DNA from 3 places in the Glutamicibacter sp. BSL13 genome. Region 3 is predicted to be linked to each of the others. Evidence: riboswitches for the same ligand, from Rfam matches in the RefSeq annotation. Region 3 holds a riboswitch; each other region holds the start of a gene.

What was found. A riboswitch is a leader RNA that binds a small molecule or an ion and turns the genes downstream of it on or off. The one in region 3 is predicted to bind thiamine pyrophosphate.
Region 1: it holds a riboswitch for thiamine pyrophosphate, as region 3 does, so the genes downstream of both, RCJ92_RS04000 (3-oxoacyl-ACP reductase) here and RCJ92_RS04280 (ECF transporter S component) in region 3, are expected to answer to the same signal.
Region 2: it holds a riboswitch for thiamine pyrophosphate, as region 3 does, so the genes downstream of both, thiO (glycine oxidase ThiO) here and RCJ92_RS04280 (ECF transporter S component) in region 3, are expected to answer to the same signal.

Annotation. Positions count from the first base shown of each region.
Region 1 covers NZ_JAVGCZ010000013.1:22,541-32,948, reverse strand. The annotation lists partial or broken gene RCJ92_RS04020 (IS3 family transposase) at 1-541, shown strand, start outside; partial or broken gene RCJ92_RS04015 (helix-turn-helix domain-containing protein) at 574-861, opposite strand; gene RCJ92_RS04010 (siderophore-interacting protein) at 1,711-2,832, shown strand; gene RCJ92_RS04005 (LLM class flavin-dependent oxidoreductase) at 2,847-4,187, opposite strand; gene RCJ92_RS04000 (3-oxoacyl-ACP reductase) at 4,184-4,987, opposite strand; TPP riboswitch at 5,069-5,163, opposite strand; gene RCJ92_RS03995 (hypothetical protein) at 5,307-5,465, shown strand; gene RCJ92_RS03990 (HNH endonuclease family protein) at 5,612-6,340, shown strand; gene RCJ92_RS03985 (hypothetical protein) at 6,542-6,751, shown strand; gene RCJ92_RS03980 (5'-nucleotidase C-terminal domain-containing protein) at 7,014-9,248, shown strand; gene RCJ92_RS03975 (antibiotic biosynthesis monooxygenase) at 9,370-9,693, opposite strand; gene RCJ92_RS03970 (MmcQ/YjbR family DNA-binding protein) at 9,707-10,108, opposite strand; gene RCJ92_RS03965 (CoA-binding protein) at 10,203-10,408, opposite strand, start outside.
Region 2 covers NZ_JAVGCZ010000006.1:27,705-38,112, reverse strand. The annotation lists gene RCJ92_RS01985 (helix-turn-helix domain-containing protein) at 1-153, shown strand, start outside; gene RCJ92_RS01980 (hypothetical protein) at 259-708, opposite strand; gene typA (translational GTPase TypA) at 689-2,596, opposite strand; gene RCJ92_RS01970 (GNAT family N-acetyltransferase) at 2,742-3,275, opposite strand; gene RCJ92_RS01965 (hypothetical protein) at 3,384-3,761, shown strand; gene RCJ92_RS01960 (ThiF family adenylyltransferase) at 3,783-4,931, opposite strand; gene RCJ92_RS01955 (thiazole synthase) at 4,928-5,746, opposite strand; gene thiS (sulfur carrier protein ThiS) at 5,752-6,006, opposite strand; gene thiO (glycine oxidase ThiO) at 6,150-7,262, opposite strand; TPP riboswitch at 7,259-7,371, opposite strand; gene RCJ92_RS01940 (GNAT family N-acetyltransferase) at 7,469-8,479, shown strand; gene RCJ92_RS01935 (OsmC family protein) at 8,575-9,009, opposite strand; gene RCJ92_RS01930 (GNAT family N-acetyltransferase) at 9,006-9,473, opposite strand; gene RCJ92_RS01925 (alpha/beta fold hydrolase) at 9,470-10,300, opposite strand; gene RCJ92_RS01920 (lysoplasmalogenase family protein) at 10,290-10,408, opposite strand, start outside.
Region 3 covers NZ_JAVGCZ010000014.1:24,431-34,838, reverse strand. The annotation lists gene RCJ92_RS04290 (aminodeoxychorismate lyase) at 1-276, shown strand, start outside; gene RCJ92_RS04285 (ATP-binding cassette domain-containing protein) at 335-2,674, opposite strand; gene RCJ92_RS04280 (ECF transporter S component) at 2,671-3,294, opposite strand; TPP riboswitch at 3,358-3,512, opposite strand; gene RCJ92_RS04275 (ECF transporter S component) at 3,619-4,239, opposite strand; TPP riboswitch at 4,306-4,461, opposite strand; gene RCJ92_RS04270 (DUF4235 domain-containing protein) at 4,589-4,831, shown strand; gene mnhG (monovalent cation/H(+) antiporter subunit G) at 4,922-5,281, opposite strand; gene RCJ92_RS04260 (monovalent cation/H+ antiporter complex subunit F) at 5,281-5,547, opposite strand; gene RCJ92_RS04255 (Na+/H+ antiporter subunit E) at 5,544-6,194, opposite strand; gene RCJ92_RS04250 (Na+/H+ antiporter subunit D) at 6,208-7,815, opposite strand; gene RCJ92_RS04245 (Na(+)/H(+) antiporter subunit C) at 7,816-8,265, opposite strand; gene RCJ92_RS04240 (Na+/H+ antiporter subunit A) at 8,262-10,408, opposite strand, start outside.

The DNA of each region.
Region 1 (10,408 bases), on a different contig from region 3:
GTGCATGATGACCTGGTGCAGCGGAATTTCACCGCCGAGCACTTCAACCAGCTGTGGCTGACCGACATCACGGAGCATCACACCGGTGAGGGCAAGCTATACCTGTGTGCGATCAAGGACGTGTTCAGCAACCGGATCGTGGGCTACTCGATGGACTCGCGGATGAAGGCCCAGCTGGCCGTCAACGCCCTGCAGATGGCGGTGGCGCACCGTGGACACCCACGTGGGGGTGCACAGCGACCGTGGCAGTCAATTCCGTTCCCGGAAATTCACCCAGGCCCTGGAAGCCCACGGGTTGGTCGGGTCGATGGGCCGGGTCGGTGCGGCCGGTGACAATGCGGCCATGGAATCGTTTTTCAGCCTGTTGCAGAAGAACGTGCTGGATCGTCGCTGGTGGACCACCCGCCAGCAACTGCGCCCGGCGATCGTGGGGTGGGTGGAGGGGAAGTATCACCGCAAACGCAAGCAACGCAGGCTGGGGAAACTGACTCCTGTCCAGTTCGAAGCTAGAATGATCGAGCCCGTCGCTCTGGCGGCATAAACCCCGGTGTCAACCAAACCTTCAGCAGACCCCAGCCGGTAGGCGATCTGGACTGGGCCCAGGCGCTTGCGCCAGCGCAGGGACACGATGTTCTTCACCACCGAAGTGGTGGTGCGGTTCGGGCTGGTGCGCGGCCTGCTGGGACGATCGTTCATTCCGTCCTTGCCGTGCTCGCGGTAGCGTTGCTCCCACCGCTTGGCTGTGGTCCAGGCGACCATGAATAGTTTCGCGGCGGCGGCCACGCTCCAGCCGTGCTCGACAATGAGCTGGGCCAGTCGCAAACGTGCTTTAGGGGTCAGCGCTGCGTTAGCGTGGGACATGAGGGCCTCCTGTTTGTGAAGCGGTTACTTAGACAGCTCCACTCCACATCAGGAGGCCTTCGTCATCCCATCAATTCATATCGTGTCGTCGCAGGAATTCAACCAACGTCCCTGGGCAGTACACCTAGGTCTGCCGTTTAGGCTCGGGTATCCAAGAGCATTTCGGATTCAGGCAGCGGCTCCGACAATCTGTGCGGGTCATGTTCGGTGCGCCAGTCCAGGGGGCCCGGGGTTTGGTTGTTATTCAAGGCCAATACCCCGGCCCCGCCGTAGCGGGCGTAGATCGTACCGAGCAGCACGGTGGTGGGGTTTTCCCGGCTCTGCTTTGCCGTTCACTATGGCGCTGGTGCGTGGCCCTGGCAACTGCTGACTCACGGGCTACACATCAGCGCGCTCAACGCGCGCTAAAGAATCTCCTTACGGGAAATCGCAGTGACGCGAGCACGAGGCAGCTTGGCCACTATCAAGTCCTTTCGAACAATCCGTTCACAGGGGAATTTAGGACTTTACACCGCAGTGTTTGGGCCGAGCGGCACTGATCTCCAACGAATCATAAACGCCTCCATGCCAGTTCAGCCCTTCTTTCATCACCAAAGTCAACACATGACACAGCTAATGGAACGCTCAAGCAAAATTTCCATTCTTCAGCCTTGATGTTCACGGTAGCCGTGGAATAGTGCGAGGTAGGGCGGCGCTATGGAGAGTCACGTCGGTGGCCGAGGTGAGCCGCCCCATCTTGTATCCCCGCTCGGCAGCGCGCAGACTCGAGGTGCCGGCCCAAGCGCGGTGGGCCGGGCCAGTGCGGCACCGCCACCCGATACCCGCGCATGATTCGAAAGGAGCCGGCAGATGTCGAAGCACCAGAGGCAGAAGTACCCGCGCCCCGGACGAGGCGAGGGGGCTCCGGGCGGCGCGGATCTGTTCGTCCTGCAGGTGCTTGAGCGCGCCGAGCAGGCCGGGGCGAAGGCCGGGCGCAAAGCGGTGAGGAAGGCCCTGAAGTACGCCGACACCCCTGGCTTCGAGTTGAGTCCAGAGCAGCGGGAGCAGCTTAGGGCGGCCGCCGCACGTGCCGGGGCCGCCGCGGCCCTGCTCGAAGCCCGCAACTTGCTGCACGGGTCCGCGCTCCACGCACCCCACAGTGAAGGGGAGCCCGCCGAGGCGCCGGTCGCCACCGCCCCCGAATCCGACCAGCCCCGTGTGGCGCCGGCGCAGGGCAAGGGCCAGCACGTGCTGGAGATCCGCCGGAGCGAGCAGTTGAGCCCGCAAATGCTCCGGATCATCGCCGGAGCACCACAGCTGGACGGTTTCCAGCCCAACACGAAGGCCGACCAATATGTGAAGGTCTACTTCGCCGACCCCCAGCTGGGCCTTGAACCGCCCTATGACATTAAGGCGCTGCGGCAGCACCTGCCCCGCCACCTGGTGCCCCGCTCCCGCTCCTACACCATCCGGTGGGTGGACCGCGCCGCGCAGGAACTGGCCATCGACTTCGTGCTGCATGATCAACCCGGTTCGGCCGGGGAGTGGGCGCAGGCCGCGCGCCCCGGGGACCGGCTGGTGATCTCGGCGGCCCGCGGCAAGTTCAGCCCGGACCCGGACTCGCGGTACTTCGTCCTCGGCGCCGATGAAACCGCGATCCCAGCGGTGTCCCGCGCCCTTGCCGCCCTGCCCGAGACGGCGCAGGGCGTGGCCCTGCTGGAGGTGGCCGGGCCGCAGGGCGAACTGCAGATCCCCCACCCTGCGGGAGTGGAGCTGCGCTGGCTGCACCGCAATGGACAGCCTCCGGGCACCACCGACCTGCTGGCCGAAGCTTTCCTAAAGCTGCCCACTCCCCCGCCACAGAGCACGGTGATCGCCCACGGCGAGCGCTCTGCCGCCAAGGCGATCTCCCGCATCGTCGCTGGCTGGGGCCTGGACAAGAAGCGGGTGCACGTCTCCTCCTACTGGACGCTACGGACCCGATCGCGTTGAACCGGCCCCGGCCGCTATCTGGGCTGGTTAGCTTCTTCGCGGGGCCAGGACGATGCGGGCAGGCCCAGTCCCAGATGCCCGCGCAGGGTCGAGGAGGAGTACGCGGTGCGGAAAAGTCCCCTGCGCTGCAGTTCGGGGATCACCAGGTCCACGAAATCCTCGATGCCGGCGGGCAGAGTGGGCGGCATCAGGTTGAAGCCGTCCGCCGCCCCGCAGTCCAGCCACTGCTCCATCTCATCGGCAATGGACTGCGGGGTACCGATCATGGTGGCGTGTCCGCCTCCGGCGGCCAGCAGCCCCAGCAGTTCGCGCACCGTGGGCTGGTGCACGGCGATCAGCCGCTGGATCGTGGCATAGCGTCCCTTCGGTCCGGTGAAGCTGTGCAGTGGCGGCAGTTCGGGCACCGGGGCATCCAGGTCCCACCCGGAGGTGTCCTGCTGCACGAAGACGCCCAGCTGCTTAAGCGCGTCACCGGTGGGCAGCAGCTCGTTCAGCCGGCGCTGCTTGGCCCGGGCTTCCTCATGCGTGCGCCCCACGTAGGTCACCAGCCCCGGCATGATCGCCACCGCTTCCGGGTCGCGTCCGGCCGCGGCGATCCGGGAGCGCAGGTCGGTACCGTACTCCAGGGCCATCTGCCGATCGGCAGCCACCGCGTACACGGCCTCGGCATATTTCGCGGCCAGCTCCCGACCCTGCGGGGAGGAGCCGGCCTGGAACAACACCGGGGCCCACTGCGGGCCGCCGGGAACGTTCAGGGGGCCACGCACCGTGAAGTGCTCCCCCACGTGTTCGATGGGCTGCAGAAGTTCCGGGTTGGCGAAGTCCCCGTCCCGGCTGGCCTGTATGGCCTGGGCCGGGAAGGAATCCCACAGTCGGCGCACCACCTGAATGAACTCATCGGCTCGCGCATATCGGGTGTCATGGTCCCCCAGCCCGGGCATCGAATGGTTCTGCGCCTCGGCATCCCACATGCTGGTGACCACGTTGACCCCGGCCCGCCCGCCGGAGAGGTGGTTCAGGCTGGCCAGCATTCTGGCGGCATGGAATGGGGAGTAGAAGCTGGAGGAGACAGTACACACCAAGCCAATGTGCTCGGTGTGCTGGCTCAACGCCGAGAGCAGGGTCAGCGGCTCGTAGAACCAGGTGGGTCCGGCCTTTGCGGCCTGCGGGGAGACGGATTGGCCGTCGGCCAGGAACACCGCGTCCAGCAGCCCGCGCTCTGCGGTCTGCGCCAGCTGCGTGTAGTACCTGGTGTCGCCCAGGCGTTCGGCAGCGGAGTCCGGGTCTCGCCAGGCAGCCTGGTGGTGGCCGGCACCGTAGATGAACAGGTTCAGTTTCAATTGCTTGGGGCTCATCCCTTGACCAGTCCCCCATCCACGATCAGGTTCTGTCCGGTCACGCCGCGGGCCCAGGGGGAGGCGAAGAACAGGACGGCGTCCGCCAGTTCGGCCGGGCTGGTGACCTTGCGCAGCGGTGTGCCGGAGGCGATGAAGTCAAAGACCTCTTCCGGGGTGGCCGCGGAGGCGTCGGTCGTGCGCAGCAGTCCGCCCGAGACCATGTTCACGGTGATCCCCTCGGGTCCCAGGTCATCGGCGAAGGTGCGGGTCAGCGACAGCAGTGCCGCCTTGGTGGCCGTGTAGTCGTGGTACGGGACCACCGGATGCTGGAAGAGGTTCGTGCCGATATTGATGATCCGTCCAAAACCGGCTTTGCGCATGTTCGGCAGCACGGCCTGGATTGCGGCGACCGGGGCCAGCACCGACCCGGTGAACTGTTTGCTCAAATCGGCCGCGCTGAGTTCGCCAGCCTTGGGCCGGGCGTCCCCGTTGAAGGAGAAGTCGACCAGCGCGTTGTTGACCAGCGTGGTCAGCGGCTTGCCGAAGTGCTCTTCGGCCTGGCGGACCAGGTTTTTCAGCTGCCCGGCTTCACGCACATCAGCCTGTACGGCCAGGGCCTGTTCGGGGTAGCGGGCAGCCAGATCGTTGGCGGCCTGCCCCGAGGAGTGGTAGTTGAGGACCACGTTCGCTCCGGCGTCCAGGAAGGCGGTGCTGATGGCCGCGCCCAGCCCGCGCGCGGCCCCGGTGACCAACACCTGCTGCTCTGCCAGGGGCAGAGCACTGTTGCTGGTTTCGACGGTGGTGGTTTGTGTATTCATGGTGTTCGAACTCCTTGAATGTGGGTCAAGGCGAACGGAACCCGGTGTGGATACGCCGCAGCCACTCAAAGGTGCGGGGCATCGTGGAATCCAGGACATTCCCTTCGCCAGTACTAACTGGTGCAGGTTCGACGGGTGTTTTCTCAGCCGCTGCGGCGGCACCCCGTGTCACTAAGCCCATTCCTACCACATCCAGCGACCAGGCGCCGACTTGGAGACTTTTTGACCCGGACAATGCCAAGGCCGCGCCGTTGCCGTTACGAAAACGGACGGGACCGGACTCCTTGTCGCTTTGCCGGAACCGGCCTACGGTGAGGATATGGACACGGTAAATGACAAGGGCAAGGACCCCTACGCACCAGAAAACATCGACACCGGCGAAGTGTCACCCGAGCAGCTGAAGAAGTGGCGTGATGAGGGCGGGGCATCGCACACCCGTCCGGGCCAGGACGAGGATCCGGGAACCGCGACCAACTAGCGCGGTCTGCGTCACGGACACCACATAAAGGTGCCCCGGCGGTTCGGGCGATAGTGTCGCCCCGAAGCGATAAGGTGCTGGCTGTACACCACAGGCAGCACCTTATTTTTGGTGCGCCCACTGCATCGAAGGGAACCTTCTACCGCATGCGCAGCCCGCGTCGTTTCATCACCCTGGCCCTCTTGCTTGGCTCACTGTCACTGACCTCATGCTCGGCCGGGACGCTCAGCGATTTCAACCCCGACGCCGCTCCAGGGCAAACGCAGTCACAAGCCCCCTCCACCGGCGGCCCCATCACCGAAGAGCAAAGCCTTGAGTTCGCAGAATCGCTGGCGTTGCTTGAGGAAATCGACGTCAAGGGCCGCGCCCCGAAGACCGGGTACTCGCGCGAGGAATTCAGCAAGGGCTGGAAGGACCCCGACCGCAACGGGTGCGACGCGCGCAATGACATTCTCGCCCGGGACCTGAAGGACGTGGAATACCGGGAGGGACGCATTGAATGCGTGGTGCTCAGCGGCGTACTTGATGACCCCTACACCGGCAAGAGCATCTCCTTTGTGCGCGGGCAGGGAACCAGCAGCGCGGTGCAGATCGACCATGTGGTGGCGCTTTCGGATGCCTGGCAGAAGGGCGCCCAGCAGTGGGACGCCGAAACCCGCCTGAACTTTGCCAACGACCCGCTGAACCTGATGGCTGTGGATGGCCCGACCAATGCATCCAAGGGCGACAAGGACGCGGCAACGTGGCTGCCGCCCAACCGCTCCTTCCGGTGCAGCTACGTTTCCCGTCAGACGCAGGTGAAGGCGAAATATGACGCGTGGATGACAAAGGCCGAACAGGCGGCCATTGAGAAGATCCTGCGCAGCTGCCTCTAACCGCGCACACCCCCGGCTCACGGCGGTGAACCGGTTTTTCCTAGGTTTACCCTGCTCCCCGAGGCGCCGCTTCATCCCACTGCGGTAGGTGAGCAGGCACATCTAGTCCTTTCGGAGGATTCCTTCGGACAACCATTTGTGCAATTATTGTAATTACAGTCATTGGTTTTTCACGGGACAGCGTGGTCTACGGAACAAGGGATGCGTGATGCGGAGATGAAGATGCGGCTTCTGGGGGTTGCGCTTTTGGTGTGCGGTGCCGCGGTCTTCATCTTTGCCCTCAACGTCCAGCATCGTGAGTTGGCCTACGGCCTGCTTACCGGGGCATACCTGCTCTTCGTGCTGGCCGTATGCACGCTGGTCGGACGAATCGTGGGAGCCTCGCGGGTGGGGCCACCCAGCGGCGAATGATCCGCATGCCCCCGTTGCGGATCTGCACCGAAGCCGGCCACGATCACACGGTGAACGTGAAAGATCTGCTTGATAGTCAAACTATGGCGCGGATTTCGCGATGAGAGCCGCCCAGGCCGACCCGCTGCGGGAGGGCCGTGTGAAGCGAGGCCACGTGAACGGCCCCCGACATCAACCCCACACTTCATCAAAAAGTATCGACAGGTTCACTCCCGTGGGATAAACATGTGACGATCACTTGTTTACCTCTAGGGGATTTTCCATGTCTACCTCCAGACGCCTGCCCAGGGTCGGTTTCACTGCCCTGGCGTCCTTTTCGCTCATTGCCTCCGGCGCCGTTGGCGCGCAGGCAGCGCCCACCGAGCCAAGTCCGGCCAAGGAAGTAGAGCTCAACCTGCTGAGCATCAATGACTTCCACGGACGCATCCAGGCCGAGGGCGAATCTGCCGGAGCTGCAGTACTGGCCGGAGCGGTCGCAAAATATCGGCAGGAGAATGCGAATACCCTCTTTGTCTCGGCCGGCGACAACATCGGTGCCTCCACGTTCGCCTCCGCTTCACAGCAGGATGCGCCCACGATTGACGCGCTCGGCGCCGCCGGGTTGGACCTGTCGGTGGTGGGCAACCACGAATTCGATCGCGGCTTCCAGGACCTGCAGGAGCGTGTAATCCCCCGCTACGGCACGAAGTCCGAAGCCGAAGGAGCCGAGGGGGCGGACTATGCCCTCGGCGCGAACGTATACGAGAAGGGCACCAGCAAGCCGGCCCTCAGGGAGTACACAATCCGCGAAGTAGACGGTGTATCGGTCGGGTTCATCGGCACGGTCACCGCGGACACGGCCACGCTGGTTAGCCCCAGCGGGATCAGCGACCTCACCTTCGGCGACCAGCTCGAGGCCGCCAACCGGGTGGCAGAGAAGCTGAGCGACGGCGACAAGAAGAACGGTGAAGCCGACGTGCTGGTGCTGCTGACCCACGACGGATCCGAAAGCACGGCCTGTGACACGATTGCCAAGGAATCAACGGATTATGGGCAGCTGATCCGCAATGCCGATGAGCACATCGACGCCATCATTTCCGGACACACCCATAAGCCCTACCACTGCTCAGTGCCAATCGCGGGCACTGACCAAACCCGGCCGGTGATCCAGGCGCATCAGTACGGCACCACCCTGGGCGAAATCTCCCTGAGCATTGATGCCAGCGACGGCACGGTCACGCAGTCGGACACCAAGCTTGTCCCCTTGGCTGCCGAAGGCAGCTCGGCTTTCAAGCCAAACGCTGCCGTCACAGAGATTGTTGACAAGGCCGTTGCCGAATCCGAAGAAGTAGGCCAGCAGGAAATCGGCGCCATCAGCGCCGACATCCTGCGCGGCGGCGAACCGGCAGGTGATGACCGCGGCGTGGAATCCACCCTGGGTAACACCATCGCCGATGTCCACTTGTGGGCGACCTCCAACGAGGACTTCGGCGGGGCCCCGGCACAAATCGCCTTCATGAACCCCGGTGGTCTGCGCGCTGATCTGCTGTACGGCCAAAACGGCATCGTCACCTACAAGGCCGCCGCGGACGTACAGCCCTTCGCCAACACGCTGATCACCATGGACATGACCGGCGCCCAGCTGTATGAAGTGCTCGAACAGCAATGGCAGCCGGAAGGAGCTTCCCGTGAAAAGCTGCACCTGGGGATCTCCGAAGGACTGAGCTACACCTACGTGGAGGACGCGGCCCGCGGTGAGCACATCACGTCGGTGAGTTTCAACGGAAAGCCCGTCGCCGAGTCTGACACGTTTCGGGTCGCCGCCAACGCGTTCCTGGCCTCCGGCGGGGATAACTTCACGGCCTTCGCCGAAGCCAAGGACCATGCCGACAGCGGCCAGGTGGACCTGGACGCCACGGTGAACTACTTCAAGTCCCACGACGTCGTGGATCCAGCGCCGCTGGGCCGCGCCGTGCAGGCGGGCACCGAATGGGCCACCGTGAGCCTCTCCTCGCCCACCCTCGCTCCTGGCGCCACCCTGGAGGTGGCGGTTTCCGATTTGGAGCCCGGGGCGAAGATCTCGGCCAGCGCCTTCGACGGGGAGGTTGAAGTTCAGGACATCGCCGCGGCCGATGGCGCCGGCTCCACCTCCTTCCAGCTGACCGCCCCTCAAAAGCTGAAGGAAGGCCAGTACCAGTTGGTGATCTCGCAGGTGGGCCGGGAGGACATTTCCGTGCCGCTCACGGTAGCTGTCGAGGCACCCACCACGCCGAGCACGGAACCCAGCCCGCAGCCGAGCGCCTCGCCCACGGCGTCCCCGTCGGCGTCGCCGTCGCCGACCCAGTCAACCCAAAGCCCCGCGCCGCCACGCCCGGACGCTTCCCAGTCACCGGCACCCGATCATCAGGATCTGGCCGACACGGGCTTCGCGTACTCGAGCATCGGCATCGTTGCCGCGGTCATCCTGGTCGTTGGGCTGCTCATGGTGCTGCTGCGTCGCCGGGGCAACACCCACTAGAGGCCGAGAGCCCAGGGAGACAAGGTGAAGATTAACGTCAAAAGCACCGCCAGCGGCGGTGCTTTTGACGTGTCGACGCCCTGACCCCGGCCGGGGAAGCGGGGTCGCTCAGCGGCAGAAACTAGTCGATCTTCAGCTCGCCCATTTCGTCCCAGCCCTGACCATCGACCTTGCGGGAAATGATCTTCGGGGTGGACACCAGGGCCGGACGCATGGCTTCCAGACCTGCGGCGAAGTGCGGGCCATTGACGTGGGTGGCGGCCGCTTCGTCGTCACGGAACCCCTCAACCAGCACAAACTCGTTCGGGTCTTCGACGCTGGTGGACCAGTCGAAGAACAAGTTGCCCTCCTCGGCGCGGGTGGTGCGGGTGAACTCGGCGACGCGGTCCATGAAGCTGTCGGTGAATTCGGGCTTTACCTGAAACTTAACAACGATGAAGTACATGCCACCAGTCTAGTTAGCCGCCGCCGGTGTGTCTCTTGATTTGGATGGCGCTCCGGTCACGTGCCGGCATTGCCTCGATCACCAGGTCATAGGAATCCTCGACCAGTTCGCGCATCACCTGCGGGTCCAGTCCCACGCGCACTGAGTTCCAGTGTCTTTTGTTCATGTGGTAGGCGCCGGTGATCTGTTCGTGCTCGTCTCGCAGCCGTTCGGCGATGGTCGGTTCACACTTCAGGTTCAGCAGCAGTTCGCCCAGATGCACCATCAGCAGGGCAAACATCTTGCCCTTGGCGCGGTCCCGTCCGGCAACCTTGAACACGGTGCTGTGTTCCCCAAAGGGGAAGTCTTCGTAGGCTCCGGGCATGGACAGGCACAGGGTCCGCCACACTTCGTGGTGTTCCTCCAGCGCGCTCATTTCCACCGTCCCGGATCTCCGCCGCGTCCGGTTCCCACGGTAGCAGTCGCCGTCCGGGGCAGGGACTGGGGTGGGCTCCTTCGCAGCACTGGCGCTAGAGAAGCGGATATTCGATCTTCGGGCAAGTGTCCATGACCACCTCGAGCCCGGCGTCCTTGGCGCGCTGCGCGGCGGCTTCGTCGACAACGCCCAGCTGCAGCCAGACGGCGCTGGCGCCGACCTCGATGGCCTGGTCCACGATGTCCCCGACCTTCGCCGAGTTCACGAAGCAGTCCACAACGTCGATGTGCCCGGGGATCT
Region 2 (10,408 bases), on a different contig from region 3:
CGGGTGGGTCTGAAGCTCTCCGAAGCCACCCAGAAGGAAATGATTGGCCGGTTGCGCGAAGTGATCGAGGACTACGCGTTGCGCGAGCCCGAAGCCGACGGGGTGCCGACCTCCCTGTTCATGGCCCACCACCTGGACATCACCGGCAACTGATGCGCCACGGGTGCGGCCTGGCTCCCACCCAAAAACCAGCAGCGGTCCCCGCGTCCCCCGGCAGTGCCGGGGACGCGGGGACCGCTGCTTGTCTGTTGCTGTTCTCTAGGGCCGGGCGCCAATCGCGGCGCGTGCGGGCCGGCGCAGGTTGCGCCGGGCCAACAGCAGGGCCACGACCGCCGGAACCAGCATGCCGTAGACCCATAGGGTCGAGGCCAGGGCCGGGCCGGGCATGTAGTCGTACAGGCTCAGCGGGGTGATCAACCGGTCGTTGCCGTTGAAGGTCAGCACCCCGACCACCACGTAGCATCCGATGAAGCCAAGGGCACCGCCCAGCAGCTTGCCGCTGGCCACGCTGGCCCAGTAGACCAGCAGGCCCAACAGCAGCCAGGCCAGTGCCAGACCCCAGAACACCGGGACATCCCCGGCGTAGAACAGGGAGGCGTGGATGGTGCTGCCCAGGAGCCCGGCCACGAGCGCTGTCACCAGCGCCCGCCACAGGGCCCCGGGCAGCGATCCGCGGAAGGGGCCCTGGTTAGCTGCGCGCGCGGGCACGGTAGGCCTTGACGCGGTCGTTGGCCGAGAGGATCACCTTGCGGATGCGGATCGCCTCCGGGGTGACCTCCACGCATTCGTCCTCACGGGCGAATTCCAGCGACTCTTCCAGGGTCAGGGTGCGCGGCGGGGTCAGGTTCTCGAAGCTGTCCGAGGATGCGGCACGCATGTTGGTCAGCTTCTTTTCCTTGGTGATGTTCACGTCCATGTCCTCGGAGCGCGAGTTCTCACCCACGATCATGCCCTCGTACACCTCGGAGGTCGGCTGCACGAAGAAGGTGCCGCGTTCCTGCAGGTTGATCATCGAGTACGGGGTGGCCACACCGGCGCGGTCGGCGACCAGCGAACCGTTGTTGCGGTATTCGATGGCACCGTGCCACGGCTCGTAGCCCTCGGCCAGCGAGGCGGCGATGCCGGCACCGCGGGTTTCGGTCATGAAGCGGGTGCGGAAGCCGATCAGGCCGCGGGCCGGAACCATGAACTCCATGCGCACCCAGCCGGTGCCGTGGTTGGTCATGTTGGTCATCCGGCCCTTGCGGGCGGCCATCAGCTGGGTGACGGCGCCCAGGAACTCCTCGGGCACGTCAATGGTCATCAGCTCCATCGGCTCATGCACCTTGCCGTCGATGACCTGGGTGACCACCTGCGGCTTGCCCACGGTCAGTTCGAAGCCCTCACGGCGCATCTGCTCGACCAGGATCGCCAGGGCCAGTTCGCCACGGCCCTGCACCTCCCAGGCGTCCGGACGCTCGGTCGGCAGCACCTTCAGCGACACGTTGCCGATCAGTTCGCGGTCCAGACGGTCCTTGACCTGACGGGCGGTGACCTTGGCTCCCTTGACCTTGCCGGCCAGCGGGGAGGTGTTGATCCCGATGGTCATCGAGATGGCCGGCGGGTCAACGGTGATCATCGGCAGCGGCTTCGGGTTTTCCAGGTCGGTAAGGGTTTCACCGATCATGATGTCCTCGATGCCGGCCACGGCCACGATTTCACCCGGCCCGGCTTCGGTCGCCGGGACACGGTTCAGGCCTTCGGTGGCCAGCAGCTCGGTGATCTTCACCTGCTTGTAGGTGCCGTCCTGGCGTGCCCAGGTCACCTGCTGGCCCTTGCGCAGGGTGCCGTTGAAGATGCGCAGCAGCGCCAGGCGGCCCAGGAACGGTGAGGCGTCCAGGTTGGTGACGTGCGCCTGCAGCACTTCGCCCGGGGTGTAGGACGGGGCCGGGACGTGGTCGATGATGGTCTTGAACAGCGGCTCAAGGTTGTCATTGTCCGGCAGTTCGCCGTCGCCGGGCTGGTTGGTGGAGGCGTAGCCGGCCTTGCCCGAGGCAAAGACGATCGGCACGTTCAGGATCTGGTCGATGTCCAGGTCCGGGGCCTCGTCGGCCAGGTCGGAGGCCAGGCCCAGCAGCAGGTCCATGGAGTCGGAGATGACCCCGTCAATGCGGGCATCGGGGCGGTCGGTCTTGTTGACCACGATGATCACCGGCAGGTTGGCGCTCAGCGCCTTGCGCAGCACGAAGCGGGTCTGCGGCAGCGGGCCCTCGGAGGCGTCCACCAGCAGCACCACGCCGTCGACCATGGACAGGCCGCGCTCCACCTCGCCGCCGAAGTCGGCGTGCCCGGGGGTGTCGATGATGTTCATGGTGATCTTGTGGCCGTTCGCGGCCGGGCCCTCATAGAACACGGTGGTGTTCTTGGCCAGGATGGTGATGCCCTTTTCGCGTTCCAGCTCACCGGAGTCCATCACGCGGTCTTCGGTTTCGCCGTGGCTGTCGAACGCACCGGTCTGCTGCAGCATCGCGTTGACCATGGTGGTCTTGCCGTGGTCAACGTGCGCCACAATGGCAACGTTGCGAAGATCTTCGCGAAGTGTGGTGTTTTCTGACATGCGTGAAGGCTCACTTCCGTCCGAGGAATTTCGGGTCATAGGGATCGGGGCCACTTTTGACCCAGCTATTTATTTTACGCGCTGCCGAGAAGTCCTCCGGTTTTCTGTGGCGTATTGAACACAAAAAAACTTCGGGAACCGCGTTTCAGGCGGTCGGGACCCAGAACCTGAGCACCGTGGTGTCCCCGTTGTAGACGACGGCGGGTTGCGCCGCATCGGGCACTCCCCCACATCGTTCGATGGTAGCCCGGGACGCGGCGTTTGTCTCATTACAGGTAATCAGCGCCTGCTTTATCCCACGCTGGGCCAGCTCGGCGAGCGCGAAACGGCAGAGCCTGGTGGCCACCCCCTGGCCCCGGAAACCCGGTCGCACCCCGTAGCCGATGTGTCCGGCGAATTCGCGCAGGTAGTCGTTTAATTCATAGCGCACTCCGACACGCCCGACCAGCCGTCCGTCGATGAAACCACCGAAGGTGCCCGAGGCGACCCACCCGTCGGGAAGCCCCACCCCCTGGCGGTTGGCCTCCAACCTGTCCACAAAGTCCGCCCAGCTCTCCTTCGCCCCTCGGCCAACCAAAAAGTCGAAGTCATCGGCCTGAAGTTCGGCCTGGGCGGCCAGCGCCTGCTGCTCATCGGCCAGCTCGAATGGTCTGACCTGCCAGGACATTGTGTTCTCCATTCAGCCATTATTCGCGCCCGGGCCTTGAATCGTCGAATTTCTGCAGCCACACTGGTCACAATGGCGGCGCACCTGCCGGCACGGAGGGCGCCGGGAAGGAGCGGGAGCTTGACGATTCCCGATATCGGGCAGCGGCCGCGGGTTCCTGCCGCCACCCAGGTGCTGGTGCTCAGTGCCGCCTCGGCCCTGGGCTGCTACCTGCTGGCCCTCTCGCTGCCGGCCCCGCACACCTGGTTGCTGATTCCCTTTGCCACCGGCACCGGTCTGCTGATCGCTTTGGCCGGTGGCCTGGAACAGGCCTGGATGCGTATCCTGAGTGCCGTGCTGTTGGCGGCCTGTGTGCTCGCCGCGGTGCTGATCGGCTCCGCGGCCCTGTTTTCCTGGAGCTTCGCTCCGCTGGTGTTTGTGCACCTGCCCGCCGCGGTCGCCACCTGGATGCGCCGGCGCAAGGCGATGACTCCCCGGGCAGGGGCCGGCAGACGGTGAAACACTGCCGGCTCGCTGGCACTAGTAGACCAGGGTCCGGCCCCGAACCTGTTCGAACCACTGCACCGTTCCGCCCTGAAGGCTGAAGACCTGCGCATCCGGGCGCTCTTCGCTCAGGATGCGTGCGGCACGCTGGGAACGCACCCCGGACTTGCAGGCCAGCACCAGCTGGTCCGCCGTGGCCAGCCCATCCAGCGCCGCCCAGCCCTGCTCCGTCAGCCGTTCCAGGGGGATGTGCACGCTGCCGGGGATGCTTCCCATTTCGCGTTCCCAGGCTTCACGCACGTCCACCACCAGCACCTGGTTTCGTCCCTGCCCGTCCTGCAGTTGCCCGGCATCAATCTGCCGTACCGCGGCCGGCAGGGCGCACCCGTGCTCGTAGTCCTGCAGCTCGGTGACGGGCTGGCGATGCGGGTCCGCGGCAAAACGCAGGATGTCGGTGGTGGCTTGCAGGGCGTCGTAGCGCCAAAAGCGACCGATCAGGGGTTCCCCGATCCCGCAGATCAGTTTCAGCGCCTCGGCGGCCATGGTGGAGCCCACCACCCCGCACAGCGCCCCGAACACCCCGCCTTCGGCGCAGCTGGGCACCGAGTCGGCGTCGGGGATTTCCGGGAACAAATCGCGCAGCATCGGGCCGCGGCCCGGGGCAAAGACTGACACCTGGCCGCTGAAGCGGAAAATGGTTCCCCAGATCAGTGGGGTGCCGCTCAGCTCCGCGGCGTCATTGGACAGGTAACGGGTGGCGAAGTTGTCGGTCCCGTCCAGCACCAGGTCGTGGGCGGCGAACAGTTCCACCGCATTGTGCCGGGTGAGCTTGTCCACGACGGCGGTGAGGTTGGCCTGCGGGTCCAGGCGCAGCGCGGCCTGGCGCGCCGACTCCGCCTTCGCCCGGCCCAGGTCCTGGTGCCGGTGGATCACCTGGCGCTGCAGGTTGGAGGCTTCCACCACGTCATCATCGATGACGCTTAGCTGCCCCACCCCGGCGGCGACCAGGTAGTTGATGATGGGGGCGCCCAGTCCCCCGGCCCCCACCACCAGCACCCTGGCGTTGCGGATCCGGCGCTGGCCCTCGGGCCCGACCCCGGGCAGCGTCAGGTGCCGGGAGTAGCGGGCCAGCTGGTCCGGCGTCAGTTCGGGGCCCGGGGCCACCAGCGGTTCCAACGGGCTCATGAGAACTGTCCCGCCAGGCTTTGCATGGTGCCCTCGACCGGGGAGGAGGCCAGGGCCAAGTCCCGTTTGGGGATGCGCCCGGCCAGCCGGGCGGCCCGTCCGGCGCTGACCGCGTCCCGCATGGCCGTGGCCATCAGCGGGGCGTTGTGCGCCCGGGTTACCGCGCTGGCCAGCAGCACCGCCTCACAGCCCAGTTCCATGGCCAGGGCCGCGTCCGAGGCGGTGCCCACCCCGGCATCCAGGATCACCGGGACGCTGGCCCGGTTCACGATGGTGGCGATGTTGTGCGGGTTCAGGATGCCCAGCCCGGAACCGATCGGGGCGCCGGCCGGCATGATCGCCGCGACTCCCACATCATCCAGTCGCTGGGCCAGGGCCGGGTCGTCATTGGTGTAGGCAAAGACCTGGAACCCGTCGGCCACCAGCTGTTCGGCGGCGGTAAACAGTTCGATCGGATCCGGCAGCAGGGTGTGCTCGTCGGCGATCACCTCCAGCTTGATCCAGTCCGTTTCCAGGGCCTCGCGCGCCAGCCTGGCGGTGAGCACCGCATCGCGGGCGGTGTAGCAGCCGGCGGTGTTCGGCAACGTCAGCACGCCCAGGCGCTGGAGCATGGCGAACACCGAATCCCCACCGGCTGCGGCATAGTGCCTGATGGCCACGGTGGTGACCTCGGTGCCCGAGGCGACCAGGGCCTCTTCCAGGGTGCTTAGGGAGGTCGCTCCCCCGGTGCCCATCACCAGGCGGGAGCGCAGTTGTGCCCCGGCAATGCTGAAGACATCTTCGGGCGTGTGGGGTGCTTCGTTGCTCTGGGTCATCTTCCTCATCCTCCCTGTGCGGCGGTGACCAGGTCTATGCGCGCCCCGGGCGCCACCGTGTGGCTGGCCCAGGCGCTGCGCGGAATTACGTCCCCGTCGATGGCGAGGGCGATTCCCAGCCGGGAGCCGTCCACGGCCAGGCCTTGTTCGTTGATGAGCTTTTTGGTGTGCCCGGCGACGATGTCACGCACGGTGGCCCCGTCGGGCAGGTTCAGTCTCTGGCCGTTGAGCTGCACCTCGATCTCGGTGATTTCAGGCATTGCGTCTCGTGCCTCTCTTTCTGGTTGCTTTGGCTTTGTCTGGTGGCGCTCACCGGGGTGGCGGGCGGCGCCGGATGTCTGGGGTTGCCCGGGTTCGGGGCCGGCTGCGCGGCGGACAGGACCGCCTGATCGGGTGACCGGGATCAGTGGCTGGTGCTGCTGGCCGCGACCGGAAAGCGGTGCAGCCCCAACAGCCCACGGTGCGTCCCCGGGTCGGCGCCCAGCAGCAGGTCACTGGCGATCCGGGCGCCCAGGGGTGCCAGCAGGACGCCGTGGCGGAAGAACCCGTTGCTCACCACCGTGTGCGCGTCCACCCGGTCGATGATGGGCCGGTCATCGGGGGTGCCGGGCCGGGGCCGGGCGATCACCTCACGCAGGGAGGCGTCCATGATCCCGGGCACCAGGCGCCGGGCATCATCCAGCAGGGTGTACAGCGCCTCCACACTGACCAGGTCGTTGCCGTCCTCGCGGCTGCTGGCGCCAAGCACGATGCTGCCGTCGCTGCGCGGCACCAGGTACACGTTGCGCCGGTGCACCACCCCGCGCACCGTGTGGGTGAGCAGCGGGTGTAGGTGGGCCGGCAAGTGCAGGCGCAGGATGTCGCCGTGCACCGCCCGCAACGGCAGCCGCGGGGTGCCGGGCACCTGTCCCAGGCCCGTGGCCAGCAGCACCTGGTCCGCCTCCAGCACCCGCCCGGTCTGGGTGTGCACCCGCGCCGTGGCGCCGCAGTGCTCCACTTCGCTGACCTGCTCCCGGATCAGGTCCTGCCCAAAATGCTCGATGAGGATGCCGGTCAGCGAGCGCGGATCGACCTGGTGGTCCTCGGGGAATACCAGGGCTCCGGCGATGTTCCCGGCCAGGGCCGGTTCCCTGCGCCGCGCCTGGGAGCCCAGCAACATTTGGGTGGGCAACCCCAGCCGGTGGCGGACCTCCTCCAGCTCCGCCAGCGCCTGGCGGTCGGCGGCCTCGGCGGCGACGACCATGGTCGGGTTTTGCCGGTACGCCACCGTCGCACCGGTGGCCTGCTGCACGCGCGCCACCAGTTCCGGGTAGAGCTGCGCCGAGTCGGCCATCATCTGGTGCAGCCGGTCCTGTCCCCAGACGATTTCCGCGGCCGGGGCCAGCATGCCCGCCGCCGCATGGCTGGCGCCCCCGGCGGGGTCAGGGTCGCAGAGCGTGACGCGCACCCCGCGGCTGCGCAGTTCAAAAGCGGTACATAGTCCGGCGATCCCGGCACCAACGATCACGACATGCATCAGGGCACTTTCCTTCCTACGGCGGCATGACCCGCATCAGGTGTGGCGGTCGGCACGAAGCCCTCTCAGCCCGGATCAACAGATCGCGCAGGCTCCCGCGGAGTTAGAAGGATTATAGGCATGGTGCAGCTCACAAACACCAATTGCATGACGGCCGGTCCCGCCGGCGGGCCGCCGCACACACAACCCGTGGTTCACTGGGAGGCATGAACGCATCCGGCACCACTCACAACGCGCAGTCCTACCCCCGGCTCCTGGAGCGCAGCGACCCGTTGGCCCAAGAGCTGCTGGCCCTGGAAGAGCAGTTGCTCTCACCAGCGGTCCGGGGGGATGCGCAGCAGCTGGCTGTGCTGCTGCACGAGATGTTTGAGGAGGTGGGGGTCTCGGGCCGGCACTACACGAAGGACGAGATCATCGCGCTGTTGGCCACCCAAACGCGCACCGATAATCCCCCGGCCGCCCTGCACGCCCCGAGCCTGTTGGCCTTGTCCGAGCATCAGGTGCTGCTGCGCTGGCAGAGCACCGGGGTGCGTACCGCCCACCGTAGTTCCCTGTGGCAGTTGGAGCGGGGACGCTGGCAGCTGCTGTACCACCAGGGCACCGCCAGTGCCGTTGGCGCGCAGCAGCAGTCGACCCCGGCGCCACGCCCGGCCCCAGCCCCGGCAGGACTGGAAGCGACGAGGGCGCGTCTGCGCCCGCTGCGCCCCACCGACGCCCCGGCGGTGTTGGCCGCGTTCACCTCGGATGCGCAGATGAAGCGCCAGGGATCGGTAAGAACCCTGGATGAAGCCCACGCCTACATCGACCGGCTGCTGGCGTCCCCGCAGGAGCAGCGCCCCTACGCCATCGACGTGGACGGGACGCTGGTGGGCCTAGTGTGCGCGAGCCTGGACCGGGCCAACACGCTGGGCTGGTTCTGGTACTGGGTGGCCGCCGGATACCGCGGCCGGCAGCTGGCCAGCCGGGCCGCGGCCACCGTGGCTGATCACCTGCTCAGCAGTGGCGGCGTGCACCGGCTGGAACTGGGGGCGCGGGCGAACAATCCCGCGTCCCTGCGGGTGGCCCGGGCCGCTGGCTTCATCCAGGAGGGTGTGGAACGCGAAAAGTTCGTCATGGACGGCACCCGGGTGGATGTGCTGACCTTTGGACGGCTGCGCAGCGACCCGTTCCCGGCCATCGCCGCCCTGGAGCTGGAACCGGCTCCGGGCGAGGCATAGCTGCGCTGTATCCGCGGTTGGCCCCAAGCCGGGGTGCGCGGCCCGGAAAGGCGGGGGCGCCACCGGCATCAGCCGGCGGCGCCCCCCTCGCGTTCCTAGTTTTCGACCCGCGTGCTGGTCACCGGCGTGCCCAATTCCACGGTGCGTGAGACCGTGCAGTACTTGTCGTGTGAAAGCTTGATGATCCGGTCAACCATTCCAGCGGCCTTGCGCCCCTCCTCGGTGTCCGGGAACTTCAGGTCGAAGGACATGGAAATGTCCTTCATGCGGCTGGCCCCATCCTCGGTCACCTTGTATCCGGCGGCCTCCACCTTGAAGGTCTCCGGTTCACTGCGCCGGGTGGTGGCCACATCAACGTCAATTGACGAGCAGCCGGCAATGGCGGCCAGCAGCAATTCGACCGGGCTGAGCAGCCCCTCGCCCTGCCCGAATTCGATGCTGGCTCCGGTTTCGGTGCTGGTGGCGCGGTATTGGCGGCTGGTGGTGCGTTCGACGGTTACCGCACGTAATTCTCGTTTCTCTTCACTCATGACTCCATCCTGCCACTGTCCCCGCTGGGGTCGGAACCGGAAACGGCAAGCCGCAGCACCGTACCGTGGGGTACACCGTCCGTGGTTTCCGCCGGTGCGAACCCCACCGCGCGCAGGAACGCCGCGACGGCATGCTCCGGCTGACCCACCTCGACCTGCAGCTCAAAGCTGAGCGCTTGTGCGTGGCCGATAAGTGCCCGGCCCACGCCACGGCGGCGGTGCTCGTGGTGCACCCAGAGCAGGCAAAGCCGCGCCCCCTCCAGGGCCAGGGATCCAACAACCTGCCCCTCGCGCTCGGCCACCACCACGCGGGCGTTGCCCAGGTAGACGGCCTCCAGCGCCTGGGCCAGCCGATCCATGTCGGCGGCAGAGACCAACTCGCGTCCGGTTGCAGCCGAAGCCCGCCAAATCTCCAACAGCCCCGGCACCTCGTCCACCGTTGCGATCTCGCGTGTACTGATCATCGCTGCCCCTCCTGTTGCTGCCACCGCTTAACTTCTCCCAGCCAGTGCCGTACCGCGCACACCACCGCGGCCGGTTGTTCCACATGGACGTTGTGTCCGGCCCGCTCAATGACGTGGTGGCTCATCATTGGGTAGCGGCGCTGCAAGAGCCGGGCGTCCTGACTGCCCACAATATGGTCTTGCGCGCCGCTGATCACAACGACCGGGACCCTGAGCTGGGTCATGCGCCGCACGGGGACCGGGTCAAGGTCATAGCGCTTGGCCAGGCGCGCCATGGCCCGCAGGTTCGCGGATTCCGTTCCGGGCAGGATCTGGGCGGCGAAGCGCCGCCATGTTGCCTCGTTCTGCAGAACTGTCATGGTCCGAAAGTTTTCACGTGCCGGCAGAGGCAGGCGGGCCAGCAGCTGGGGATCTTCTTCCAGCACGGTGCGTGGCGGCAGGGTGCGCTCTTCGGTGCGCGGAAAGACCACCGGGGCCAGCAGCCCGAGCCCGAGGATGCGCTCCTGCATCCGGTCAGCCAGTTCCTGACAGAGCAGCCCGCCCATTGACTGCCCGAACGCCACGAACCGGCGCCGCCCCAAATGACGGTGTACCCAGTCCTCCAGCCAGTCGGCCAGCTCGGGCAGACCTCCCGGGGAGTGCAGGGGCGGGGTCGCGCCGTATCCGGGCAAATCCAGGTAGTGCCGGCGGAAAGCCGGTTCGGCGGCAAAGGCTTGATCCAGCATCAGCAGGTTTCGGTGATCCAGCCCGTTGCCGTGCACGATGACCAGCTCAGGTTCCTGCCCCGCCCCCTGCCCGAAGGTCGCCCCTGGCGGCCTACCCGGCATGGAGTCCAGCGGGCTCAGCTGCCTGGTTGTCTTCTTGGACTTTTCGGGCCACCGCCCACGCCAGCAGGCTTTGGCCGAGTACGTAGGTTGAGATGATCCAAAACCCGG
Region 3 (10,408 bases):
CGAGATGGGCAGACCAAGCGCCTGCTCACCCCGCTGCTGGAAACCGGGATCCTGCCGGGCACCACCCAGGCGGCGATCTTCGCTGCCGCCGCGGAGGCCGGCTGGGAGTTGGGGTATGGTCCGCTGCGTCCCGAGGACCTCTACCAGGCCGACGTACTGTGGCTGGTTTCCTCGGTGCGCCTGCTCACCCCGGTGAATTCGCTGGACGCCAAGCCGCTGCGCTTCGACGCCGAACTGCACGCGGAGCTGAGCGAACTGGCCGATCACCTGGCCTAACCGAGCACGCAAAAACGGGGGGAGCAGTCCATGGACTGCTCCCCCCGTTTTTGGTGCGCTATCCCCAGACCAGGCTCCAGGTCCCGGCCAGCACGGCGGCGGCCACCGCCAGCGCCCCCACCCCGAGCCCGGCACCGATCACCAGCACGTCACGCCCCCCGAAGTCCGGGGTGCGCAACCAGCTGCGCCGCCCGGCGCCGAAGCCCTTGGCTTCCATGGTGATGGCCAGTCGCCCGGCCCGGCGGATCGCCTGCACCAGCAGGGCCAGCACCTGCCCCAGGTTCGCGCGCAGGCGCTGGGCCGGGGACCCGAAGTTCCCCACCCCGCGTGCCCGGCGGGCCAGGGTCAAGGTGGTGAACTCCTCCACCAGCAGGCCCAGCAGCCGCATTCCGGCCAGCGCCCCGAGCACGAAGCGGTGCGGCACGCGCAGCTGCTGGGACAGGGCCGAGCCCAGGTCGGAGGGGTTGGTGGTGCTCAGCAGCAGCACCATCGGCACGGCCATCGCCATGGCGCGCATGCCGGTGGCGATGCCGCCGGCCAGGGAGCCCTCGGTGATGGTGAAGACCCCCAGGTCCAGCAGCAGCGCCCCGGAATCCTCCCCGACCAGGCTGATCCCCCAGGCGGCGGTCAGCCCGGCCAGCAGCAGCGGCCAGGCGCGCAGCAGGAAACGTGGGATGCTCAGCCGCGCCAGCGGCAGCATCAGCAGGGTCGCGGTGATCACCACCAGGCCCGAGACCCAGTCAATGGTGGCCACCAGCGGGATGGTGGTGGCCACGATCGCCGCCAGCTTCGCCAGCGGGTTGCGCCGGGCCAGCCAGCTGTCGCCCACCGCGGATCCCAGCAGCGGGTCCGGCCCGGGGGCCTCGGCCCGCGGGGCGGGGGCCTGCAGCTCAAGTTCCCGGGCGCCCAACGCCCGGGCGAAGTGCCCGTCATGGGTCACCGCGATCACGGCGGTGCCCTGCTCGATCACCTCGATGAGCAGCTCGGCCACCTCCCGCCAGGTGTTCGCGTCCTGCCCGAAGGTCGGCTCATCCAGGATCAGCACATCCGGGCTGGCGGCCAACACCGTGGCCACCGAGAGCCGGCGCTTCTCCCCGCCGGAAAGCGTGTACGGGTTCGCCTCGGCCAGGTGGTCCAACCGCAGCCGGGTCAGCAGCGCGGCGGTGCGTTCGGCGATCTGCTGTTCATCAAGCCCGGTGCCGTCCTGCCCATCCCGTTCCCCCTTCGCCCGGCGCGGCCCGTAGGCCAGTTCGTCGGCAACGCTCTGGGTGACAAACTGGTGTTCGGGCTCCTGGAAGACCGTGCCGATGCGGGCCACCAACTGCCCGGCCCGCCAGAGGAATGGCTTGTCCCCCGCCTCACCGGCCAACAGTTCAGTGGCGTGCAGCCGGCCGCTGGCCGGCTCCAGCAGCCCGCCCAGGGTCAGCGCCAGGGTCGACTTGCCCACCCCGTTCGCGCCGCGGATCACCAGTGCGCCGCCGGCGGGCAGTTCCAGGTCCACCGCCGCGGTCAACGGGGCCTTCTTTGAACGCCTGGCCTGCAGCGCGTTGGCCCGCAACAGGCCACCGCCCGGACTGGTGCGTGGGGTACGGGTGTGCGGGACGTAGCCGGGCACCCAGATCCCGGCCTCGGCCAGCTCCCGGCGCAGCGGCTGGTCGCTCAGCAGCGCCTGCGGGGCCACGTCATGGCTGATCCCGCCGCCGGGCTCCAGCACCAGCACCCGGTCCACGTGTTCCACCCAGGTCTCCACCCGGTGCTCGACCACGATCAGGGTCGCTGCCGTGCGCTCGGCGGCGTTGAGCACCGCGTCGCGTACCCCCAACGCGCCCTCCGGGTCAATGTTGGCGGTGGGTTCATCCAGCAGCATCAGCCCCGGGCGCATGGCCAGGATCCCGGCCAGGGCCAGGCGCTGCTTCTGTCCCCCGGACAGCTGCTGGGTGGGGTGTTCCGGCGCCAGCTGGCCCAACCCGACCGCCTCCAGTGCCAGGGGAATGCGCCGGGAAATCTCCTGCGGGTCCACCCCGAGGTTTTCCGCCCCGAAGGCCACGTCGTCTTCCACCCGGGCCTGCACGATCTGGGTTTCCGGGTCCTGCTGCATCAGGCCCACACCCTGGCGCGGCCCGAACGCGTCCTGCTCCCCCACCAGCAGCTGCCCGGTGCACCCGGCCAGCTCGGTAACATCCAGGACCCCGGCCATGGCGTGCAGCAGCGTGGATTTGCCCGCGCCGCTGGGTCCCAGCAGCAGCACCCGCTGCCCGGCCGGAATCTCCAGATCCAGGGCGTGCAGGGCCGGTTGCTGCCGGTCGGCGTGCTTCCAGCCGAACCCGCGCGCGCTCACGGACAGGGCACCGGATTCCAGCTGGGGCAGCGCGGCGTGGTTCGTGATGCCGGCGGTCATTGCTTCGCCCGCCCAAAGACCGGTTCGCGGTTCGCCCTGCGGCTGGGCAGCGCGGAAAGCGCCCCGGTGGCCGCCAGCGCGCGGGTGGCGAAGTAGGACAGGATGCCGGCAATCACCAGGCCGGAGAGGCTCATCGCCGCCACGTGGAAAAGCTTCATGCTCGCGGTGTATTCCGCGTAGTAGGCCATCAGGTAGGCCTCGCTTAGCGCACCGAACAGTCCGGCGCCCAACCCCGCCAGCATCGCCACCCCAAGGCTCCACACCCGGTAGCGGAAGAGCGCGAACACCACCTCGGCGCCCAGCCCCTGGACAATGCCGGAAACCAGCACGGTGATGCCCCACTGCGAGCCCAGCAGCGCGGAGATCACCGCGGCCAGCAGTTCACAGTACAGGGCGGCGCCGGGCTTGCGGATGATCAGGGCCCCGAGCACTGCCGGGAAGAGCCACATCCCGGCCACGAAGGCGCTAGCCGGCGGGAAGGCCACAAAGGCCAGGGAAATGAAGCCGTAACCGGCGTTCCAGCCCCAGAACACCACGCCCGAAGCCACGGCGATCACCGAGGCGACGACGATGTCGGCGACCTTCCACGAGCTGCTGGCCCGCAACGGTGTTGTTGTCACTTGAATATCCTCCTGAATCAGGAGGGGAGCATGTATGCGAACCGGGGCGCGTCCCCGGGGGCATACCTGAGATTCTCGACTTCCTTCGCCGGTACTAGCCGGGGCAGGTTCGAGGGTCTGCGATCTATCGCACTCTCAGCGTCTTTTACCCTTACGCCTGCCGTGACGCGCCTGGCGGCACGGCAGCGGGCTGGTATGACGCTCCCCTGTCGGTTTATGTCTGCGTTGCCACCATACCCCAGGATGCCGGTCGGGCAGAACCCGCACCGGCGACCGGTTTGAGGCGGACGTCATATTGCTCTTGCTCCCGCGGCCAGGCGCCGCCTAGCGGGAGCGGGTGAGCACCGGTTCCCGGTGGGCCCGGCGGCTGGGCAGGGAGGCCAAGGCACCGGTGTTGGCCAGCATGCGGGTGAGGAAGAACGAGCAGATCCCGGCGATCAGCAACCCGGAGACGCTCATCGCCGCCACATGAAACAGCTTCATCCCGGGGGTATAGTGCACGAAGTGGGCGGTGATGTAGGCACCGTTGAGGGCGCTGAGGAAGCCGGAGCAGAAACCGGCCAGCATGGCGGCGGACAGGTTCCACACCCGGTAACGCAAGAGCGCGAACACCAGCTCGGCGCCCAGCCCCTGCAGCAGCCCGGAGACCAGCACCGTCAGTCCCCAGTGGGTGCCCAGCAGGGCCTCGATGATGGCGGCCAGCAGTTCGCAGTACAGTGCCGCACCGGGCTTGCGAATGATCAGCGCCCCGAGGACCGCGGGGAACAGCCACATGCCCGAGAGCAGCGCGCTGGCCGGCGGGAACGCGGCGAAGGCCAGCGTCACGAAACCGTAACTGGCGCTCCACGCCCAGAACACCACGCCCGAGGCCACGGCGATGACCGAGGCGATCACGATGTCCGCGACCTTCCATGAGGTGCCGCCGGTTCGCTTGGTTGTTGCCATTTTCTTCCATCCTCCTGGTTCAGGAGGGGAGCACATGCGGATGCGCAGGGAGCTGTCCCTGCCGCACATCTGAGATTCTCGACTTCCTTCGCCGGTACTAGCCGGAGCAGGTTCGAGGGTCTGCGATCTATCGCACTCTCAGCGTCTTCCACCGGTCCCGGCCACCGGCGTTTGCTGCGCGGTGAGCCTCGGGGACGGTATGACGCTCCCCTGTCGTTTCTTGTCAGCAGATTGCGCCGGCGATCCGTGGATCACCCGATGCCATGTCTGCGATGCCACCATAGCTCAGGATATGCTTTCGATAGAAAGAGAAGTCCCCATGCGAACAGGAGCGCGAAGAATGAAACCAATGATGAAGCTGCTCGCCACCGGCATTTCCCTGGGAGCCGGGTTTGTCGGCAGCAAGCTGGTGGACCGCTTGTGGAAGGGATTCACCGGCAATGACGCCCCGCGCCACGGCCAGGAAGCCGAAGCCGAAGCCTCGATGCGCCAGGCCCTGGCGTTCGCCGTCTTCTCCTCCGTGGTGGCCGCAATCATCCAGGTCCTCACCGACCGCGGCACCCGCAAGGCGCTGGCCAAGCTGAACAAGTAGTTCCCCGGCGTTTGCGCCGTGGACAGGCAGGGCCTCGGAGCACCGTGATGCGGTGCTTCGAGGCCCTTGTTCGTGGTGCCGGCAGTGGCGCTAGTCCTTGTTCTGGCGGCTGGCGTTCTCCACCACGGTGCGCAGTTCGTCGCTGTACAGCGTTTCGCGCTTCACGTGCTTGGTGCGGTACCCGGAACGGCCAATCATGTGCGCGGAGACCGGTGCGGTCAGCAGCTGCACGCCCCAGGCCAGGGCGAGCACCGGCACCACCTGCCAGGAGCGCAGGTGGATGGCCAGCCCGATGAACAGCAGCAGGAAGCCAAGCACCTGCGGCTTGGTGGCCGCATGCATCCGGGTGAGCAGGTCGGGGAAGGTCAACAGGCCTATGCCGGCGATCAATGACATCAGCGAGCCGACGATCATGCAGCCGGCGGCCACAATGTCCAGGAACTGATCCATCACGCATTCCTCTGGTCGGAAACGAACCGGGAGACGGTGACCGAGCTGATGAAGCCGATGGCGCAGGCGATCACCACGAACAGGATGTGGTTGGTGTGCCGGTTCAGGTACATTTCCAGGCACAGGGCGGCGGAGATGATCAGCAGCATCACATCCAGGGCCAGCACCCGGTCCAGGATGGAGGGTCCGCGGGCGACCCGGATCAGGCAGGCCACCGCACCCACCGAGAGCAGCACTCCGCTGATTCCCACGATGATGTAGCTCAACGCTTTGCCTCCTTGGCCTTCTGGCGGGCGCGCTGGGCGATGTCCTTGCGCACCTGCTTGACGTACTCGTACTCGTCGTGGCTGCCGATGGCCATGATCACCCGCCGTTCGATTTCATGGATCTTCGCCCGGGAGCGGGCGACCTTGATGGCGTTGGAGGCGTTGAGGTAATGCAGGTACAGGGTGGAGCTGCGCCGGTCCACCTCCACCACGAACGATCCGGGGATCAGGGTCAGCACGTGCCCGACCGTGGTGACGATCAGGTCCGAGTCGGTGTGCAGGCGCACCGCGATGATGGAGCTGCGGGTCTTCTGGCGCCGGAAAAGCGCCAGGTAGGAAACCTCCAGGCTGGCCGCCACCACCTGCATGATGAACCAGCCGAGCAGCAGGAAGCAGTACCACGGGTTGATGCGCCCCGACAGGCGCACCGGGGGCAGCGGGAACAGGGCGACCAGCAGCAGGGACAGCAGCGCCCCCACGATTAGGGTTCCGGGGGTGAAGTCCTGCCACAGCGCGCCCCAGACCAGGGTCATGAACAGCAGCAGCGGCCACTCCTGGCGCAGTGTGGCGCGGTTGCGCTGGCCCGAGGCCTCATCCAGCGCGTCGGCGATGCGCTGGTCGCGTGGCTCGTCAATACGTTTTGGCATGTGTCCTTCCCCTTTAGCCTGGCGGCAGAACCGCGGTGATGTAGGGGGCCCGGCTCAGCAGCTCGGCGGCCACCCTCTGACAGAAGGCAAAGAGCGGTCCGGCGAACACGGTCAACGCCACCCCGGCGGCGACCAGGGCCCCGGTGGAGTAGCGCATCCCCCAGGGCAGGAACTTCGCCTCCATCTGCCGGGCGAGCCTGGCCCCCAGGATCGGCCCCTGATTGCCCGAGGACTGGATCAGTTCGGTCATCTCCTTGGACTGGTCCACCAAGGACGCCTGCGGGTCCTCCGCCTCGGCCGCCCGGCGCCAGAAGGCGCGGGCCCAGACGCGGATGATGGCCAGCAGGGTCAGCAGGCTGGTCAGCAGCCCGGCGGCGATCACCGCCCAGTTCAGTGCCCCGCCCTGTTCGGTCGCGGCGTGCAGCAGCCCGAACTTGCCCAGGAACCCTGAGAATGGCGGGATGCCGCCCAGATTGATGGCCGGGATGAAGAACAGCACCGCCAATGCCGGGGAAAGGCGGGCCAGGGATCCCAGTTCGGTGATGTTCGCGGTGCCGGCTCGCCGTTCAATCAGCCCGGCGACCATGAACAGGGAGGTCTGCACGATGATGTGGTGGCCCACGTAGTAGATCGTGGCGGCGATCGCGGTTTCGGTGCCGACCGCGATCCCGAAGATCAGGTAGCCGATGTGGCTGGTCAGCGTGAAGGAGAGCATGCGCTTGAAGTCCGACTGGGCCAGCGCACCGAAGATGCCGATCACCATGGTCAGCGCCGAGACCACCAGCAGCACCGAGTTCACTTCCCCGCCCGGAAACAGCAGCGTCTCGGTGCGCACGATCGCGTACACGCCCACCTTGGTCAAGAGTCCGGCGAACACGGCGGTCACCGGGGCCGGGGCGGTCGGGTAGGAGTCCGGCAGCCACAGCGAGAGCGGGAACACGGCGGCCTTGATGCCAAAGGCGATCAGCAGGAAGCTGTGCAGGATCAGCTTTGTCCCCGAATCCAGGTCGGCCAGCTTCAGCGCCAGGTCCCCCATGTTCACCGTGCCGGTAGCCGCATAGATCAACGCGATCGCGGTCAGGAACAGCACCGAGGAGACCACGGAGACCACCACATAGGTGATGCCCGAGCGGATCCGTTCGGCGGTGCCGCCCAGGGTGAGCAGCACATAGCTGGCGGTGAGGAAGATTTCGAAGCCCACGTAGAGGTTGAACAAGTCCGCTGCCATGAACGCGTTGGACACCCCGGCCAGCAGGATCAGGTAGGCCGGGTGGAAAATCGAGACCGGACCGTGCTCATCCCCGTCGGCCATCCCCTGACTGGTGGCGAACAGCAGCACCGCCAGGGACACCACGGTGGAGACCAGCAGCATGAACGCGCTGAATCCGTCCACCACCAGGGCTATGCCGGTGGGGGTGTCCCACCCGGCGATGGTGATCGCGTAGGTCTGCCCGTTCCAGGTGGCCGCCAGCATCCCGACCTCCAGCAACAGCGTGGTGCACAACACCCCGATGGTGATGATCCGCTGCCAGCGCACCTTGCGCCGGGCCAGGAAGGTCGCGCCGGCGCCCAAGATCGGCAGGATGACCGCCAGCGGGGCCAGGGACATGAGCTGTTGCATCTATTCCTCCCCCTCGCGGATCGGTCGGCCTTCCTCATCGACGAATTCGGTGGTGTCTTCCTCCACGGGAGCGTCCTCTTCTTCGTCGTAGGCACTGGCCTGGGAGACGCGGATATCTTCTTCATCGTCCCGCACGGTATCGGCGTTGGTCAGCGACCAGGACCGGTAGATCAACGCGAGCAGGAACGCGGTCACTGCGAAGGTGATGACAATGGCGGTCAGGATCAGCGCCTGCGGCAGCGGATCCGAGTACTCATCGGCCGGCAGGTCCGGCTGAAACAGCGGGGCCTTGCCCATCCTCCCGCCGGCGGTGAGGATCAGCAGGTTCACCGCGTTGCCCAGCACCACGATGCCCAGCAGCACCCGGGTCAGGGTGCGTTCCAGCACCAGGTAGTAGCCCACCGCCAACAGCACGCCGGTGATGACCAGGAAGGTGATGTTCACACTCACCGGCCCACCCCCGTCTGGTAGCTGGCCACCACATCATGGCGGGCCACCGGGGAGCGGCCCTCGGAGAGCTGGTCGATTTCGCTGCCCAGGGATCGCAGCACGTCCTGCACCAGGCCGAGCACCACCAGATACACTCCAATGTCGAAGAAGGTTGAGGTCACGAACTTGTGTTCGCCAAACAGCGGAAGGCTGAACTGCCAGACGTAGGTGCTGAACACCGGGTCCCCCGCCAACAGCGGAATGATGCCGGAGCAGGCCGCCACGGCCAGCCCGCCACCGATCAGGATGTTCGGGGAGACGCGCATCGATTCGGCCAGCTCCACCCGCCCGCCGGCCAGGTAGCGGATGGTCAGCGCCAGCCCGGCCAGCAGCCCGCCGGCGAAACCGCCGCCGGGGTTGTTGTGCCCGGTGATCAAGGTGAACACGCTCAACAGCAGGATCGAATGGAAGATCAGGCGGGTGACCACTTCAAAGACGATGGAGCGGCGTTCGGCGACCAGCGTGTGCCCGGCGATCAGCCAGTCCTCATTGTCCGAGGTGGCGAACTTGCGGGCCAGATCCAGGCGGGCCTGGCCGAATTCGCCGGTGGACATGGCCTCCGAACCGTGGTCGATGGAACCGCTTTCCACCTCGCGGGCACGCAGCCGGCGACGGGAGGGCACCGCCACGAAGATCAGTGAGGCCACCCCGGTGGCCGCGGCGGCCAGCACGGTGATTTCCCCGAAGGTATCCCACACGCGCAGGTCCACCAGGGTCACGTTGACAATGTTTGAGCCATAGCCCTCGTGGTAGGCCAGGTCCGGGAAGGCCAGCGAGATCGGCGCCTCCTGGCGCGCCGCCATCATTCCGATGGCAACATATACGGTCATCAGCGCCAGGGCGGTGGCCAGGACGGCCCGTCCCAGCTTGATCCGGGAGATGCCCACCCACAGCCGCTTGGGCAGGGCGCGCAGGGCCAGCACGAACGCGACCAGCACAATGGTCTCCACCAGCAGCTGGGTCAGCGCCAGGTCCGGTGCGCCCTGCAGCGCGAAGATGGCGACCATGCCAAAACCGGTCACCGAGACCATCAGCACCGCCATGAAACGCTTCGAGGCGCGGATCGCCGCGATCGCCCCGACGATCATGATGGCGCCGATGACGATCTGGGCGGGATGGTCGGCAATCACCCACTGATCGGGCCAGGGGGTGGGCACGGTCAGGGCGATGCTCAGCGGAACCACCATCGCCACGGCCAGGATCACGCCCAGGTAGAAGGAGAGCGAACCACGCTGGGTCCGCCCGGTCACCCAGATCGCCAATTCGTCGGTCAGGTTCACGATGCCGCGGTAGGCTTCCTCCGCGGCCGGCAGCCGGCGGTGCAGGCGGGCCGAATAATCCGCCCGCGCCCGTCCCACGAACAGCAGCACACCGCCGAGCACGGCCAGGACGCTGAGACCCAGGGCCGGGGTGAAGCCGGCCCACAGGGCCAGGTGCACCTCGATCGGCTGCGGGTAGAGCCCGGCGGCGTGCTTCACCAGCGGCTCCACCAGGCCGGGCAGCACGCCCAGCACCACGGTTCCGGCGGTGAGCACCAGCAGCGGGGCCAGGAAGATCAGCGAGGGGCGCTTGCAGGCGGTGGGCTGCATGCCGCGCTTGCGTCCAAAGGCGCCAAGCACGAAGCGCAGCGAGTAGGCCACGGTCAGGCCCGTGCCGAGCACAATGCCGGCCACCGGGAGCCAGGCCAGCGGCCCGCCCTGGTGCAGCAGCGCGTCGAACACCGATTCCTTGGCCACGAACCCGTACAACGGCGGGATCCCGGCCATGGACGCGGCGGCCAGGGTGGCCACGGTGGCCAACACCGGCATGCTGCGTCCCAGCCCGGAAAGCTTGCGGATGTCACGGGTTCCGGTGTTGTGGTCCACGATGCCCACGGCCAGGAACAAGGTGGCCTTGAACAGCCCGTGCGCCAGGGTCAGGGCCAGGGCGGCAAAGGCGGCATCGGCGTTGCCCAGCCCGAAGATGGAAATGATGAACCCCAGCTGGGAGACGGTGCCGAAGGCCAGGATCAGTTTCAAGTCGTATTGCTTCAGCGCCCGGTAGCCGCCGATGATCATGGTCAGGATGCCGATGCCCACGGCCAGCGGCCCCCAGAACATCGTCT